DNA from 3 places in the Amycolatopsis sp. NPDC033938 genome. Region 3 is predicted to be linked to each of the others. Evidence: predicted binding sites of a transcription regulator. Region 3 holds the regulator's gene; each other region holds the start of a gene.
What was found. Region 3 encodes HspR, which represses chaperone genes until heat shock. Its sites were predicted from a motif close to ANNTTGAGTNNNNNNNACTCAANNT; they were not measured.

Region 1: a site for HspR is predicted at 2,642-2,666, ahead of lon (endopeptidase La). Genes of this name have one in related genera too.
Region 2: a site for HspR is predicted at 1,951-1,975, ahead of ACZ5ZX_RS10700 (adenylate cyclase). Genes of this name have one in related genera too.

Annotation. Positions count from the first base shown of each region.
Region 1 is NZ_JBVIRO010000001.1:1,100,059-1,104,924, forward strand. It holds gene ACZ5ZX_RS05515 (zinc-dependent alcohol dehydrogenase) at 1-168, shown strand, start outside; gene lon (endopeptidase La) at 223-2,625, opposite strand; gene ACZ5ZX_RS05525 (SAM-dependent methyltransferase) at 2,968-3,831, opposite strand; gene ACZ5ZX_RS05530 (GNAT family N-acetyltransferase) at 3,870-4,808, opposite strand.
Region 2 is NZ_JBVIRO010000003.1:162,978-167,843, reverse strand. It holds gene ACZ5ZX_RS10715 (hypothetical protein) at 1-370, shown strand, start outside; gene ACZ5ZX_RS10710 (hypothetical protein) at 394-777, shown strand; gene ACZ5ZX_RS10705 (hypothetical protein) at 906-1,802, opposite strand; gene ACZ5ZX_RS10700 (adenylate cyclase) at 1,976-2,962, shown strand; gene ACZ5ZX_RS10695 (hypothetical protein) at 2,965-3,939, shown strand; gene ACZ5ZX_RS10690 (adenylosuccinate synthetase) at 3,936-4,866, shown strand, end outside.
Region 3 is NZ_JBVIRO010000001.1:190,320-195,185, forward strand. It holds gene ACZ5ZX_RS00955 (globin domain-containing protein) at 1-789, shown strand, start outside; gene ACZ5ZX_RS00960 (lytic polysaccharide monooxygenase) at 949-1,701, shown strand; gene ACZ5ZX_RS00965 (DUF305 domain-containing protein) at 1,715-2,320, shown strand; gene ACZ5ZX_RS00970 (heat shock protein transcriptional repressor HspR) at 2,562-2,993, opposite strand; gene dnaJ (molecular chaperone DnaJ) at 2,999-4,171, opposite strand; gene grpE (nucleotide exchange factor GrpE) at 4,205-4,866, opposite strand, start outside.

The DNA.
Region 1 (4,866 bases), 910 kb from region 3:
CACGACGGCGTCCGCGACACCGAAGAGGCCGCGGCGCTGCTCGCCGGCAACCCCGAGATCGCACGGACGGTGATCACCCACCGCTTCCCGCTCGAAGACGCCGCGGAGGCCTTCCGCGTGGCGGGCGATCGGGCCGCCGGGGCCATCAAGGTCGTCCTTCACCCCTGAACAGCCGAAAGCCCCGGATCCTTCGCGGATCCGGGGCTTTCGGCTTCGTGCCGTTTACGCCGCCTGAGCGACCGGCGTGGACGCCAGGGTCAGCGCGATGTCCAGCACGTCACGGACGTTCGCCACGGCGTGGACGTCCAGCTGTGCCAGCACTTCGGCCGGGACGTCGTCGAGATCCGGCTCGTTGCGCTGCGGGATGATCACCGTCTTCATCCCGGCCCGGTGCGCGGCCAGCAGCTTCTGCTTGACCCCGCCGATCGGCAGCACCCGCCCGGTCAGCGACACCTCACCGGTCATCGCCACGTCCGACTTCACGACCCGGCCGGAAAGCAGGGACGCCAGCGCGGTCGTCATCGTGATCCCGGCGCTCGGCCCGTCCTTGGGTACCGCGCCCGCCGGGACGTGGACGTGGATGCCGCGCTCCTTCAGGTCGCCGACCGGCAGTTCCAGCTCGGCGCCGTGCGAACGCAGGTACGACAACGCGATCTGCACGGACTCCTTCATCACCTCGCCCAGCTGGCCGGTCAGCTGCAGCCCGGTGGCGCCGGACTCCGGATCCGCCAGCGACGCCTCGATGTAGAGGACGTCACCACCGGCGCCGGTCACCGCGAGGCCGGTCGCCACGCCGGGGGTCGACGTGCGCTGGGTCGACGCGGGCAGCGACGACTCCGGCAGATGCCGCGGACGGCCGAGGTAGGTCTCGAGCCCGTCGGCGTCGATGGTCAGCGGCAACTCGACCTCGTCCAGCGCGACCTTGGTCGCCACCTTCCGCAGCACCTTCGCGATGGTCCGGTTCGCGTTACGCACCCCGGCCTCCCGCGTGTACTCGGCGGCGATGCGGCTGAAGGCGTCGTCGGTCAGCTTGACGTCTTCCTTGCCGAGGCCGGCGCGGTCCAGCTCGCGGGGAAGCAGGTGGTCGCGGGCGATGGTGACCTTCTCGTGCTCGGTGTAGCCGTCGAGGGTGACCAGCTCCATCCGGTCCAGCAGCGGGCCGGGGATGGTCTCGAGCGCGTTCGCCGTCGCGAGGAACACGACGTCGGACAGGTCGAGTTCGACCTCCAGGTAGTGGTCGCGGAACGTGTGGTTCTGCTCCGGGTCCAGCACCTCCAGCAGCGCCGCCGTCGGGTCGCCGCGGTAGTCGGCGCCGACCTTGTCGATCTCGTCGAGCAGCACGACCGGGTTCATCGAGCCCGCTTCCTTGATGGCGCGGACGATCCGGCCGGGCAGCGCGCCGACGTAGGTGCGGCGGTGCCCGCGGATCTCGGCCTCGTCGCGGATGCCGCCGAGCGCGACCCGGACGAACTTGCGGCCCATCGCCTTCGCCACGGACTCGCCGAGCGAGGTCTTGCCGACCCCGGGAGGACCGGCGAGCGCGAGCACGGCACCCGAACGGCGTCCGCCGACCGGCCCGAGACCGGACTCCGCGCGACGCTTGCGCACGGCCAGGTACTCGATGATGCGTTCCTTCACGTCGTCGAGACCGGCGTGATCGGCGTCGAGGATGTCGCGCGCGGCGGCGATGTCGTGGACGTCGGTGGTGCGCTCGTTCCACGGCAGTTCGAGGACGGTGTCCAGCCACGTGCGGATCCAGCCGCCCTCGGGGGACTGCTCCGACGTCCGCTCCAGTTTGTCCACTTCGGACAGTGCGGCCTTCTTGACCGCGTCCGGCAGTTCGGCGGCCTCGACGCGGGCGCGGTAATCGTCGTCGCCCGCGGTGCCGTCGAGTTCGCCCAGCTCCTTGCGGATCGCTTCGAGCTGGCGGCGCAGCAGGAACTCCTTCTGCTGCTTCTCCATACCCTCCTGGACGTCCTTGCGGATGGTGTCGGTGACCTCGAGTTCGGCCAGCTGCTCGCGGCTCCATTCGAGGGCCTTTTCGAGCCGTGCCGAAACGTCGAGGGCGGAGAGCAGTTCGAGCTTCTGGTCGGTGTTCAGGTACGAGGAGTTGCCCGCGAGGTCGGCGAGCGCGGACGGGTCCTCGACCTCCTGGACGGCGTCGATCATCTGCCAGCCGCCGCGCTGCTGGAGGATCGCGAGGACGACGCTCTTGTACTCGGACGCGAGCTTCGCGGAGTTGTCGTCGGTGGTCTCGGTGGCGACTTCGGCGTGGACCCAGCGGGCGGCGCCTGGGCCGTCGGCGATGCGGCCGACCGTGGCGCGGCGGGTGCCGCGCAGCAGCACCGCGGTCTTGCCGCCGGGTACGCGGCCGATGCGCTCGACGGTCGCGATGGTGCCGAGTTCGGCGTACTCGCCGTGGACGCGGGGGACGATCAGCACCTCGGCCTTGGTGGCGGCGCTGGAGCGGATCCCCGGGAAGGAAGCCTGGGCAGGCGTGTTGGCCTGGGCGGACTCCACCGCGGCCCGCGTCTCCGTGTCGGTGAGGTCGAGCGGGACGATCATGCCCGGCAGCACGACGTCGTCATCGAGCGGGAGGACGGGCAGGAGGCGGTTGTCGGTCATCTGTGCACTCCTCGGTTAGTTGAGTCTGACTAGCTCAACTCTCCGATCGACCCGTTTGTTTCCCCCTGACGTTCGCCGTCAGCGATCACCCACCCCTCAGACCTCTGCCCCCAAGGGCGGCGCGTTTAGCCCGCTAAAGGCGACGCGACGCCCCGGGAGGTCGGATCTTTGGGTGGCGTGGAGTTCCGGGCTTGCGGTCAGCGGCTCGCCCCCCGGCCATGAGACGCGGGCAGCGAGCCCGTCGGCCTCCCTGCCCCCTCGCCACCGGCGTCACCTTGCCCACCCCTCGGACCTCTGTGCCCCAGGGGGCGCGTTTAGCCCGCTAAAGGCGACGCGGAGGGATCAGAGGTCGGACGTAAGCGGGTGCGCGGCGACCCCGCACCAGGCGAACGGCCGGGCACCTTCCTCGTCCCGTCGCAGCTCCCGCACCGGCCGCCAGTCAGGCAGGTGCACGACGCCGGGCTCCAGCAGCGGCCAGTCCCCGAAGAGCGGCTCGATCTCTTCGCGATCCCGCATCCACACCGGGTTGCTCGTCTTCCGGTACTGCTCGACCATCCATCGCAGGCCGTCGGCGTCCTCGCCGGTCTGCCCACCGAAGCTCATATGCGACAGCCCCAGCCAGCTGCCCGGCGCCAACGCGTTCCGATAGGTCGCGACCAGCGCGGGCGGATCGTCATGCGGCCCGGCGAAATGCAGCACGGCCATCAGCATCAGGCACACCGGCTGGTCGAAATCGATGAGCCGCCGCGTCTCCGGATGCCCCAGGACGTCCTTCGGCCGCCGCATGTCCGCATGGACGATCCCGGCCCAGTCGGTCGCCTCATGTCGTTCGAGGATCAGTTCCGCGTGCGCCACCGCCACCGGCTCGTAGTCGACGTACACGACCTTCGCCGTGTCGCCCGGTTCGAGTTCCTCTTGGACGATCTCGTGCACGTTCCCGGCGGTCGGGACACCGGAGCCCAGATCGATGAACTGCCGGATGCCCGCGTCCAGCGCGGCGCGCACGACACGGTTCATGAACTCGCGGTTGTGCCGCGCACCCGGTTTGACCCATCGCCACTGCCGTTCCAGCGCGCGGGCGAACTCACGGTCGACCGCCCAGTTGTGGGTGCCGCCGAGAAACCAGTCGTAGATCCTCGCCGCGGACGGCTTTTCGGTGTCGACACCGGCCGGCGCCACCGGCGCCGCGTCATCGTCGCTGGTCACCATGAACCCCCTGATCCTCGAAGATCAGCGTATCGGGATCAGCGCACGGCGGGCCGACGCTGCCAGTAGGTCCAGAGCGGCCGGTAGCCCTGCGCGTACCAGAACGGAGTCGAGCGCGGATTGGCCAGCGCGTGGTGCAGCAGCACGGCTTCGGTCCCGCATTCGTCGAAAACCTGGTGCGCGTGCGCGGCGAGGGCGGACCCCACCCCGCTCGACCGCGCCGGCTCGGCCACCGCCAGCGACGACAGATAGCCGACGCGGTCCGCCGCGACCCGGTCGCCGATCCACGAAGTCTCGTCGGGGAACTGCACCCGCACCATGCCCAGCGCGCGCCCGTACAGCTCCGCGATCCACAACGTCGGGTTTTCCCGGCCCAGCTGTTTCGACAGATCCGCCGTGATCGCTTCCTTCGCGCCTTCGCGCAAAGTGACAGATCCGAACTGGGCGTCATATCGCTGCAATTCCAGCTCGAGCCCGACCGCGGTTTCGAGATCATCCGTCTCGGCGGGCCGGATGTGCACCCCAGGCGTCGCGGGCGGCCCCGTCATGGCGAGCCGGTCGGCCGGCCGGACCGCGATCACCAGCACCGGAGCGAAACCGTGACGCAGCAATTCGGCCGAGCCGGGCGAATCGCGGCTCGGCCGCACCACGATCGCCGCCGTTTCGACATCCCCAGGTGGGGCGACCGCCTTCAGATGTTCATCCCATCGGGTGAGTAATGCGTCAAGAGCCGCTTCCGGGCGGGGACCGGTGAGCCGGGCTTCGAGACGATGTTCGACGAGGGCCCGCCACGGAGAGTCAACAGAATCAGGTCCTGCCTCGGTGCGTACCGACAATCCGGCGGCGGCCGAGTCGCCGGCTGTCGCGGAGAGTGACACGGAGCCCTCGACAGGCTCCAGTGCAGGCATTTCCGGGAGCAGGGCGTCCACTGTGGCGAGCCGCTCGGCGTGTCCGGCGGCGATCGCGTGGCTATTCATAGGGCTATTCAAGCCCCTACTGACGGGTCCGCGGGGAACTTCACGAGATTGGCCCCAC
Region 2 (4,866 bases), on a different contig from region 3:
GAGCCCGTCCAGCGCCTCGGTGCCGCCGATCCCTTCGCAGACCGCGCCGGCTCCGTCTGCTGCCCCGAATCCCGCCCCCAAGCCGAAACCCGCTGAACCGGTACAGGGTTCGTGCGGCACGGTCACCGCGGCGAGCGGGCTGACCCTGCAGGTACTCAACGGGCCGGGGGTCTCGTGCGCGGACGCGACCGGGATCGTCGGCTCGTTCCACAAGAGGATCGCCGGACGCCAGTCCGCCGGCTCGGACGAACCGGTCAGCGAGACCGTCGACGGCTGGCTGTGCGTTTCCGGCGCACCCGCCGCGCAAGGCGGCACCAGTTGCAGCAAGGGCGAGCAGAACGTGTTCGCCGCCGTCGTCCCCGTCGAATGAACCATCCCCGAAAAGAAGGGCCCATGAAAAGCCTCTCCGTACTCCCCGCAGCGGTCGCCGTCATCCTGCTGAGCGGCTGCGGGGCCGACCCTGCCCCCTCGGCCGCGCCCGCGCCGTCCTCCCCCGCTCCCGCCGCCGACCAGGCACTCGCCGCGACGCCATGCGGTGAGATCACCGGGTTCCAGGGCGCGAAGAACAAGGTCGTCGCCCGCGGGAAGACCGAATGCGCCGAAGCGACACAGGTGCTCACGGACTACTTCGCCAAGTTGACGCCCGCCGAAGCCAACTCGCCGCAGGGGCCCGGCCCGGTGGTGATCGGCGCGTGGACGTGCGGGAGCGGGCCGAACGATCCGGTGACGAGTTGCTCGACCGAGGACGAGCGGCAGATCGAAGCGACCCGCTCCTGAGCCTCAGGCACTTCCGGCCGGCCAGGGGTGAGCCACGACTGCCTGTCCACAAAGGACACTTTCGTGACAAGGGCGTCGTGAGTGGCGATTCGGGTCGGCGCGAGGACCGGCGCGGCTTTCCTTTCGGGCTACAGCGTCAACCACGCTTCGCGGTCGCGTTCCCCGACAAGGAGATAGGCCGGCCGGTAGCCGGGCGGGACCACGAAACAGACCAGCCCCGAGGTGCCGTCGAAAGTGCCCGGAGCGCCCGCGCAGCCATCGACGCGCCGCGGTTCGCCGTGCGCGTCGGCGGACAGCTTCAGCGTGGTGTCGCCCAGCCCGGCCGCCTCGACCCGAAGCGCGAGCACCCGGAAGTCGCTCAACCACGCGGCGGCTCCTTCAGGCGGCTCCGGCACGATGCCGGTCACGCGCAGGGACAGTCCCCCGGCAACGACGGTCCCTCCTCGTCCGACCGCCGGCGGATCCCCGGCCTCACGACCGTACTTCCACAGATCCAGGACCGGACGTCCCGTCGCGTGATACGCCGTCCTGCCGAAGCCGACCGGTGTCAGCACGGCGAACGCGGCCAAGGCGGCACCGGCCAGGAGTACCGGGATCGCCCGGGGTGTCCCCAGTCGCGACGACAGCGGCCGGCGTAGCCGCCACACGGCCACGACGCCGAACGCCAGGAGCAGGCCGCCCAGTGCCATCGCCACGGTCTTCTCCCAGGGGTGATGGGCTCCCACCTCGGCGGTCGCGCCGCGCACGGACAGCACCCGGTCCGTCAGCGAGGAAAGGCGGGCGACCACGGGCTCCCCGCGGCGGAATTCCCCATTCACCGGTAGTTCGATCACGCGACGGTCTTCGGTGATCGCCCGGACCTCATAGGTGGTGTGCGGGCCGTTCTGTCCTTCCGTGATCGTGAAGTCCGACTCGCTGACCACCGCGCGCACGACGTGGGTCCCGCCCAGCCCCTCGGCGGCCCATCGGCCGACGAAGGCCGCGAGCAACCCCAGCACGATCCCGAGCACGGCCAAGCCCGCCACAGCCCGGGTCCGCTGCTCACTGTCTCGGGACTTTTCCTGGAATATCACCGATCACCCCCGCACGGTCGCTCGAGGGTAGGCATCGGCCAGAACAGCCGGGCACAGGATTTATGCCGACAAGATCTTCTTCGGGCCTCTTGTCACACCGAGTAAGAGTCGTCTAGACTCAAACTATGCTCACCAGGGACGAAGCCGTGATGGCGATCGAGAACGCGGCCGAAGCGACGGCCCTGTTCGACACCGACCCGCGGCTCGCTCACCGTCACTACCGCGCACTCGCCGCCGCGCTTCACCCCGACCGGAATCCCGGCGACTCACGCGCCCACGAGGCGTCCGCGACCCTCAATCGCCTTTATGACGAGTGGAAACGCGGCCGCGGCCAGACGGTCACCACGGCGACGTCGGCCTACCCGCTCACCCGTCCGCACGCGGTGGGCAGTATCGCGACCACGTACCGCACCACCGGACCGCATCTGGTCAAACTCGTCCGCGACCCGGCGCTGAACCCACTGATCCACGCCGAGTGGACGGCGTTGCGCACACTCGACGCCTTCACTGAGCGTCACCGATGGCTGCGCCCCTACTATCCGCGGCTGCTCGACACCTCGGGTCCGGTGGCGCGGGGCGAGCGGGCGTTCAGCGTCTTCGAGCCACTCGTCGACGGGTTCCTCACTCTCGCCGACGTGGGGAAAGCCTTCCCGGACGGTCTCGACGGCCGCGACTACGCCTGGATGCACCGGCGTCTCCTGCGCGCCGTGGCGGGAGCGCACCGGGCGGGCGTCGTCCATGGCCATCTGACCGCGGACAACGTGCTGGTCCATCCCGGCAGGCACGGCATCGTCCTGATCGGCTGGTCCTTCGCCGTCGAAGACGGTGCGCTCCCGCTGGCGGTGGACAACTCCGCCGACTATCCACCCGAAGTCCACAAAGGACTGCCGATGACCCCGGCCACCGACGTGCACATGCTCCACCGGCTGATGCTTTCCCTGCTGGCACCCGGAGAAACCCGCCAACGCGAGTTCGCCAGGTGGTGCACCCAGGAAGCCCCCGGACAACGGCCCGACGCCGTCGATCTGCTCGACGAATACGACGACCTGATCGGCGAGCTGTACGGCCCCCGCACCTTCCGACCCTTCACCATCCCCGAGACAGGAGCCTGACCATGGGACACGGACACTGGGACGACAACGCCTACGCCGCCGCGAAAACCTTCCGCGCGGCCAAGGGCGAGGACGATTTCGGCTACACCGCCGGCCTCCGCTCGAAGCCCGCGAAAGAGTGGAAGGTCGCGCCCGCGCTCGATCCGCTGAACGCCGTCCGGGAATGCCGGGATTCGGCCGAGCACGCCGATTCGACGCCGATCGCGGTGCTGTTCGACGTCACCGGCTCGATGCGCCGGGTACCGCGGGTCATGCAGGGAAAGCTCGGCAAACTGCACGGATTGCTGAAGCGCCGCGGCTATCTGGCCGATCCGCAGGTCCTGTTCGGCGCGATCGGCGACGCGGACAGCGACCGGGTGCCGTTGCAGGTCGGGCAGTTCGAGTCGGACAACCGGATGGACGAGCAGCTGCGCACGATCTTCCTCGAAGGCGGTGGCGGCGGGCAGAAGAGCGAATCCTACGAACTGGCCGCCTATTTCATGGCACGGCACGTGGTCACCGACGCGTGGCGGAAACGCGGCCGCAAGGGCTACCTGTTCCTCATCGGCGACGAGCTGAACAAGCCCGCGCTGGAGGCACGCCATCTCCGCCGGGTGATCGGTGACGACGTGCGGGAGGACATCGATCCCGCGTCGGTGTACCGGGAGCTCGCCCGCAAGTGGCATGTCTACTTCGTGCTGCCGAACCAGTCTTCGTACTACAACGACCCGGAGATCGGCGAACACTGGAGCGGCCTGCTCGGCCAGAACTTCCTCAAACTCGACGACCCCGGCGCGGTGTGCGAGCTGATCGCGGCCACCATCGGGGTGGAGGAGCAGGTCGTCGACGTCGACCGGGCGCTCGCCGATCTCGCGGACATCGGTTCGGCCGCCGAAAGCGCGGCGGTCGGCAAGGCACTGGCGAGGCTCGGAAGCCGGACGGTCGTCACCTCGGCGGTGCCCGAGCCCGGCGGTCCGGACCACGTGGTGCTGCGATGAGTCTCCTGGACGGGCACGTGGTGGTGGTCGGGCTCGGTTTCGGCGACGAAGGCAAGGGAGCCGTGGTCGACGCGCTCTGCGCCGACCGGCCCACCACCGCCGTCGTCCGGTTCAACGGCGGCGCGCAAGCCGCGCACAACGTCGTCGAGAGCGGACGGCACCACACGTTCAGCCAGTTCGGGGCGGGCACCTTCGCGGACGTGCCCACCCATCTGTCGCGCTTCGTCCTGGTCGAACCGTTCGCGCTGGCCGCCGAAGCCCGGCAGCTCGAAACCGTCGGCGTCGCGGATCCGTTGTCGATGCTGAGCGTCGACGGACGAGCGCTGCTGACCACCCCGTTCCACATTCACGCCAACCGGGCGCGGGAGGACGCCCGCGGCGCGAAACGGCATGGCTCGTGCGGGAAAGGCATCGGCGAGACCGTCTGGTACTCGCTGCTGTCCGGGGCCGCCCCGGGTGACCGGGTGGAGAACCAGGAGGTGATCGGGACACCGGGCGAAGCGCCCACGGTCGCCGACTGCGCCCGGCCGTCGGTGCTGCGGCGCAAACTGGACGCGCTCGCGCGGTTCTACGCGCCGCTCGCCACCCCGCCGCACGGAGTGGGCGAGCTGGTTGCCCTGTACCGCGATTTCGCGGACGCGGTGCGGATCACCGAAGGCGACGAGACGGGACGGCTCGCCGACAACGGCCGCGTGGTCTTCGAGGGAGCGCAGGGGGTTCTCCTCGATCAGCACCACGGATTCCATCCGCATACGACGTGGTCCACGACCACCCCGCACAACGCCCGCACGCTGCTGGGCGGGCGTCCGCACACCGTGCTGGGCGTGACGCGGACGTATCTCACCCGGCACGGCGCGGGGCCGCTTCCCACCGAGTCCGCTTCCGTGCTCGCCCGTTTTCCCGAGGCGCACAACGGCACCGGGGAGT
Region 3 (4,866 bases):
GACTGGACGCCCGAGGTCGAGGACGCCTGGGTCACCGCGTACGGCGTCATTTCGAAGAGCATGCGCGAGGCCGCGGGCAAGGAGACCGGGCCCGCGTGGTGGAAGGCGACGGTGGTCGAACACCGCCAGGCCTCCCGCGACGTCGCCGTCATCAAGGTGCGCACCGACCAGCCACTGCCGTACCGCGCCGGCGGCTACGTCAGCGTCGAAGTCCCGCAGCGCCCACGGATGTGGCGGTACTTCTCACCGGCGACGGCGCCACATGACGACGGGACGCTGGAGTTCCACGTGCACGCCGTGCGCGGCGGCTGGGTCTCACGCGCGATCGTCCACCACACCAGGGTCGGCGACGTCTGGCGCATCGGCCCCGCGCTCGGCGCGCTTTCGGTGCATCACACGGAAAGCCGTCCGCTGCTGATGATCGGCGGCGGTACCGGGATCGCGCCGCTGCTCGCCCTGCTCGACGACATGTCCCGCTGGCGCCACAACCCGCCGGTGCACCTGTTCTTCGGCGGCCGACGGCCGGAAGACCTCTACGCCCTCGACGACCTCCGCGGGCTGACCGTCACCTGCCCTTGGCTCACGGTGACCCCGGTGACCGAGGAGGGCACCATCCCCGGCGGCGACCGCGGCACGCTGGCCATGGCGGTCACGCAGCGCGGAGACTGGAAGGACCGTGACGTCTACGTCGCCGGGTCACCGTCGATGATCCGCGCGACGATCGCGAAACTGCTCGCCACCGGGACCGACCTGGAACGGATCAAATACGACCCCTTCACCCTGGATTGACCCGGCGGTTCCTTCGTATTAGGCCGATCGGCTGTTCCACCTGGGCTCTACGCAGCAGTAGGTCAGTGAATCATTGACCGTTGGTCACCGGCGGATCTATGGTCTAGACCACATTGCTCCCCCTCACGGGAACACCGTCGTTCCATCCCAGGAGCCGGCATGACCGTCAAACGTAAGCTCATGGCAGCCGCCGCCGGTGCGGTGCTCGCGCCCATCGCCATCGTGGCCATCCCGCAGGTGGCCAGCGCGCACGGCTACGTGCTGTCCCCACCCAGCCGTCAGGCGAACTGCGCACAGGGCAAGGTGTCCGGGTGCGGCAGCATCGTCTACGAACCGCAGAGCGTCGAAGGCCCCAAGGGGCTCCGCAGCTGCAACGGCGGACTTCCGCAGTTCGCGCAGCTCAACGACGAATCGAAGTCGTGGCCCGCCGCTTCGGTCGGCAGCAGCGTGACCTTCAACTGGAAGTTCACCGCCTACCACCGGACCACGAACTACGAGTACTACATCGGCGGCACCAAGATCGCCGACATCAGCGGGAACAACTCCGCGCCGAAGGACCCGACGTCGCACACCGTGAACCTCAGCGGTTTCAGCGGCCGCCAGAAGGTCCTCGCCATCTGGAACATCGCGGACACGCCGATGGCCTTCTACAGCTGCATCGACCTGCAGATCGGCGGCGGGAACCCGCCGACGACGAGCAACCCGCCGACCAGCAGCAACCCGCCGAGCACGTCGAATCCCCCGACCAGCACCACCACTCCGCCCGCGGGTGGCACCTGGGCGGCCGGGACGACCTACGCGGTCGGCGACACGGTGACCTACGGCGGCGTGACCTACCGCTGCCAGCTGGCGCATACGGCGATCCAAGGCTGGGAACCGCCGAACACCCCGGCACTGTGGACCCGGCAGTAGAGGGGACCCGCCAGTGAAGTTCGGTCTGATACTCGTCGCCGGTCTCGTGGCCCTCGGAGGCTGCGGGACCGGTGATGGCTCACCCACCGGCCCCGGTGCCCCGATCTCACCGGTTCCCCAGTCGGCGACGGGCGCCCCGGCGTCCGCGGAGTACAACGACGCCGACGTGATGTTCCTGCAGATGATGATCGCCCACAACAACCAGGGCGTGGAGATCGTCAAGCTGGTGCAGACGAAACAGGGGCAGCAACAGCCGCTCAAGGATCTCGCGGCCGCCATCGAGGCGACGCAGCAGACCGAGAGCTCCGACATGCGGAACTGGCTAAAGTCCTGGGGCAAACCCGAGACGGGCTCGATGGATCCGAACGCGCACCACCATCACGGTGGCGACGGGCTCACGGACAAGGGCCTGCTCGAAGCACTGTCCAAAAAGGATGGCGGGGACTTCACCCTTGACTTCGTGGACATCCTCGTCGCGCACCAGCACAACGGGGTCGCGCTCGCGAGGACCGAATTGAAGGACGGCAAGAACCCGGAATCGAAGGCCTTGGCCCAGCGGGTCATGGACTCGCGCACCGGGGAGGTCCAGCAGCTGCGCGCCCTGGTCCCCGGCCAGTAGAACGCATTCAGTCCTCTGGATCTTTTCAACCTGGTTCGCGGTGCAGACCGTCGCGCCGGTGAAGTGCAGGAAGTCCGTGAACCGGTCCACCGGTCGTGATCGGGCACAAGCTTGATCAACGGAAGATCCGGGACACCCAACGTCCCGAATCCTCCACTGTCACCCGAGTCGACCGGACCAAGAGCCCGGTGAGGTCCAGCAACTGCGCACCCTGGGCCCCCGGCCGGTAGAACTCCCGTGGTCAGCGGCGGCGAGGTTTCGGTTTCCAGACCACCAGTGCCGTCTGCTGCCGCATGGGCACGAGGTCCTTGCGGTAGGAGGCGTGCACGGCCGCGGCCGTCTGCTCGGCGGCGACGTACGCGGCCGTGAGCTCCTCGGTCAGTTCGGCGATCCGGCTCCGCAACGCGTCGACCTGGTTCTCCAGCTCGATGATCCGCTTGATGCCCGCGAGGTTGACACCGTCCTCTTGGGACAGTCGCTGCACTTCGCGCAGCAACGCGATGTCCCGCATGGAATAGCGGCGTCCGCCGCCGGAGGTCCGGCCCGGGGACACGAGACCCTGCCGGTCGTAGGACCGGAGGGTCTGCGCGTGCATCCCGGAAAGCTGCGCCGCCACCGAGATGACGAACACCGGCGTGTCTTCGTCCGCACCGTGCGGCAGCCCGCCGAACATCATGCTCACCTGCCTTCGAGAAGTTCGGTGATCTCCGGTCGCGGATCGTGGTCGGCCATGGCTTCCGCGTAGGCCTCAAGTGCCTCACGGGCCTTGTCGTCCAATTTGGACGGAATGGCCGCCTGCAGGGTGACCAGCAGATCGCCCTGCGCGCCGTCCCGTTTCGCGATTCCCTTGCCACGCACGCGAAGCACGCGGCCACTCGCCGTACCCTGCGGCACCTTCAGGGAGACCTTGCCCTCGAGGGTCGGCACGGTGATCGTGCCGCCGAGGGCCAGTTCCGCGAAGGACACCGGCACGGTGATCGTCAGGTCGAGGTTCTGCCGCCCGAACACCGCATGCGGCGCGACGTGCACGCGGACGTACAGGTCGCCCGGCTGCGCGCCACCCTTGCCCGGTTCACCCTGGCCGGCGAGCCGGATCCGCTGGTCGTCGGCGACGCCCGGCGGGATCCGCACGGTCAGCGTGCGAGTTCGGGTGCTGACGCCCTCGCCCGCGCATTCCGGACAGGGGTCGTCGATGATCGTGCCCCGGCCACGGCAGTCACGGCACGGCTCGGAGAACGCGAACGCGCCCTGGCTCCGGCTGACCAGCCCGCTGCCCTGGCAGGTCGAACACGTCCTCGGGGAGGTCCCCGGTTTCGCGCCGTTCCCGCCGCAGGTGGAACAGGTCGCCGGACTCGACAACCGGAGCGGCAGGGTCGCGCCCTTGACCGCCTCGGTGAAGTCGATCCGGACGTCGGTCTCCACGTCCGAACCGCGCTGCGGCCGGTTCGCCGTGGCACCGGCGGCACCGCGGCGGCCGAAGAGACCGCCGAGGATGTCGCCGAGCCCGCCGAAGCCGCCCTGCTGCTGGCCCGCCTGGCCGAAGATGTCGCCGACGTCGAAACCGCCGGCACCACCGCCGCCGCCAGGGAAGCCGAAGCCGCCGGGACCGCCGGAGCCGAAGAGGCGCCGGGCCTCGTCGTACTCCTTGCGCTTGGACGTATCGGAAAGCACGCCGTAGGCCTCGGAGACCGCCTTGAACTTCTTCTCCGCTTCCGCGTTGCCCGCATTGGCGTCGGGGTGGTTCTCCTTGGCCAGCTTGCGATAGGCCTTCTTGATCTCGTCCGGGGTGGCGTCGGAGGAGACGCCCAGCTCACGGTAGAAGTCCTTACCGATCCATTCCCGTGCACTCACCGAACGTCTCCTCCTTTCACGCCGTTTCGCCGATCAGCGGTTGTTTTCATCGAAGAGCTCGCCGTCGAGCGGCAGCTCGCCGCCGACGGGCGGATCCACCGGGGTGGCCTGCGCCTCCGGTGCGGATGCGGCCGCGGGGGCCGCGCCCGGCTCGTGGTCGGTGACCCCGACCAGCGCCGCGCGCAGCACACGCTCGCCGAAGCGGTAACCGCGGCGCATGACCGTGGTGACCGTCGGGCCCGCGACATCCGGGGACGTGCTGTGCTGGACGGCCTCGTGCACGCTCGGGTCGAAGGCTTCGCCCTCGGCGCCGAACGGCTCGAGTCCCGAGCGCTGCAGGCTGGCGACCAGCTTCTCGCCGACCGCCTTGAAGGCACCCGTCAGATCGCCGTGCTGCTCCGCGCGCTCGAGGTCGTCGAGCAGCGGGAGCAGGTCACCGACGACCGACGCCTTCGCGCCCGCCACGACCTGCTCGCGGTCACGGTCGACGCGCTTGCGGTAGTTGGCGTACTCCGCCTGGAGACGCTGGAGGTCGGCGGTGCGTTCCGCCAGCTCCTTCTCCAGACCGGTGGCCACCGACACCGAATCGTCCACAATGGAGTCCCCGAGGCCGGGGCCCGCGTGGGTCGCGGGCGACGGCGTGGGTTCCGCGGGCTCCTCGGTGGGCGCGGCGTGCTTCGGGCCATCTTGCGGAT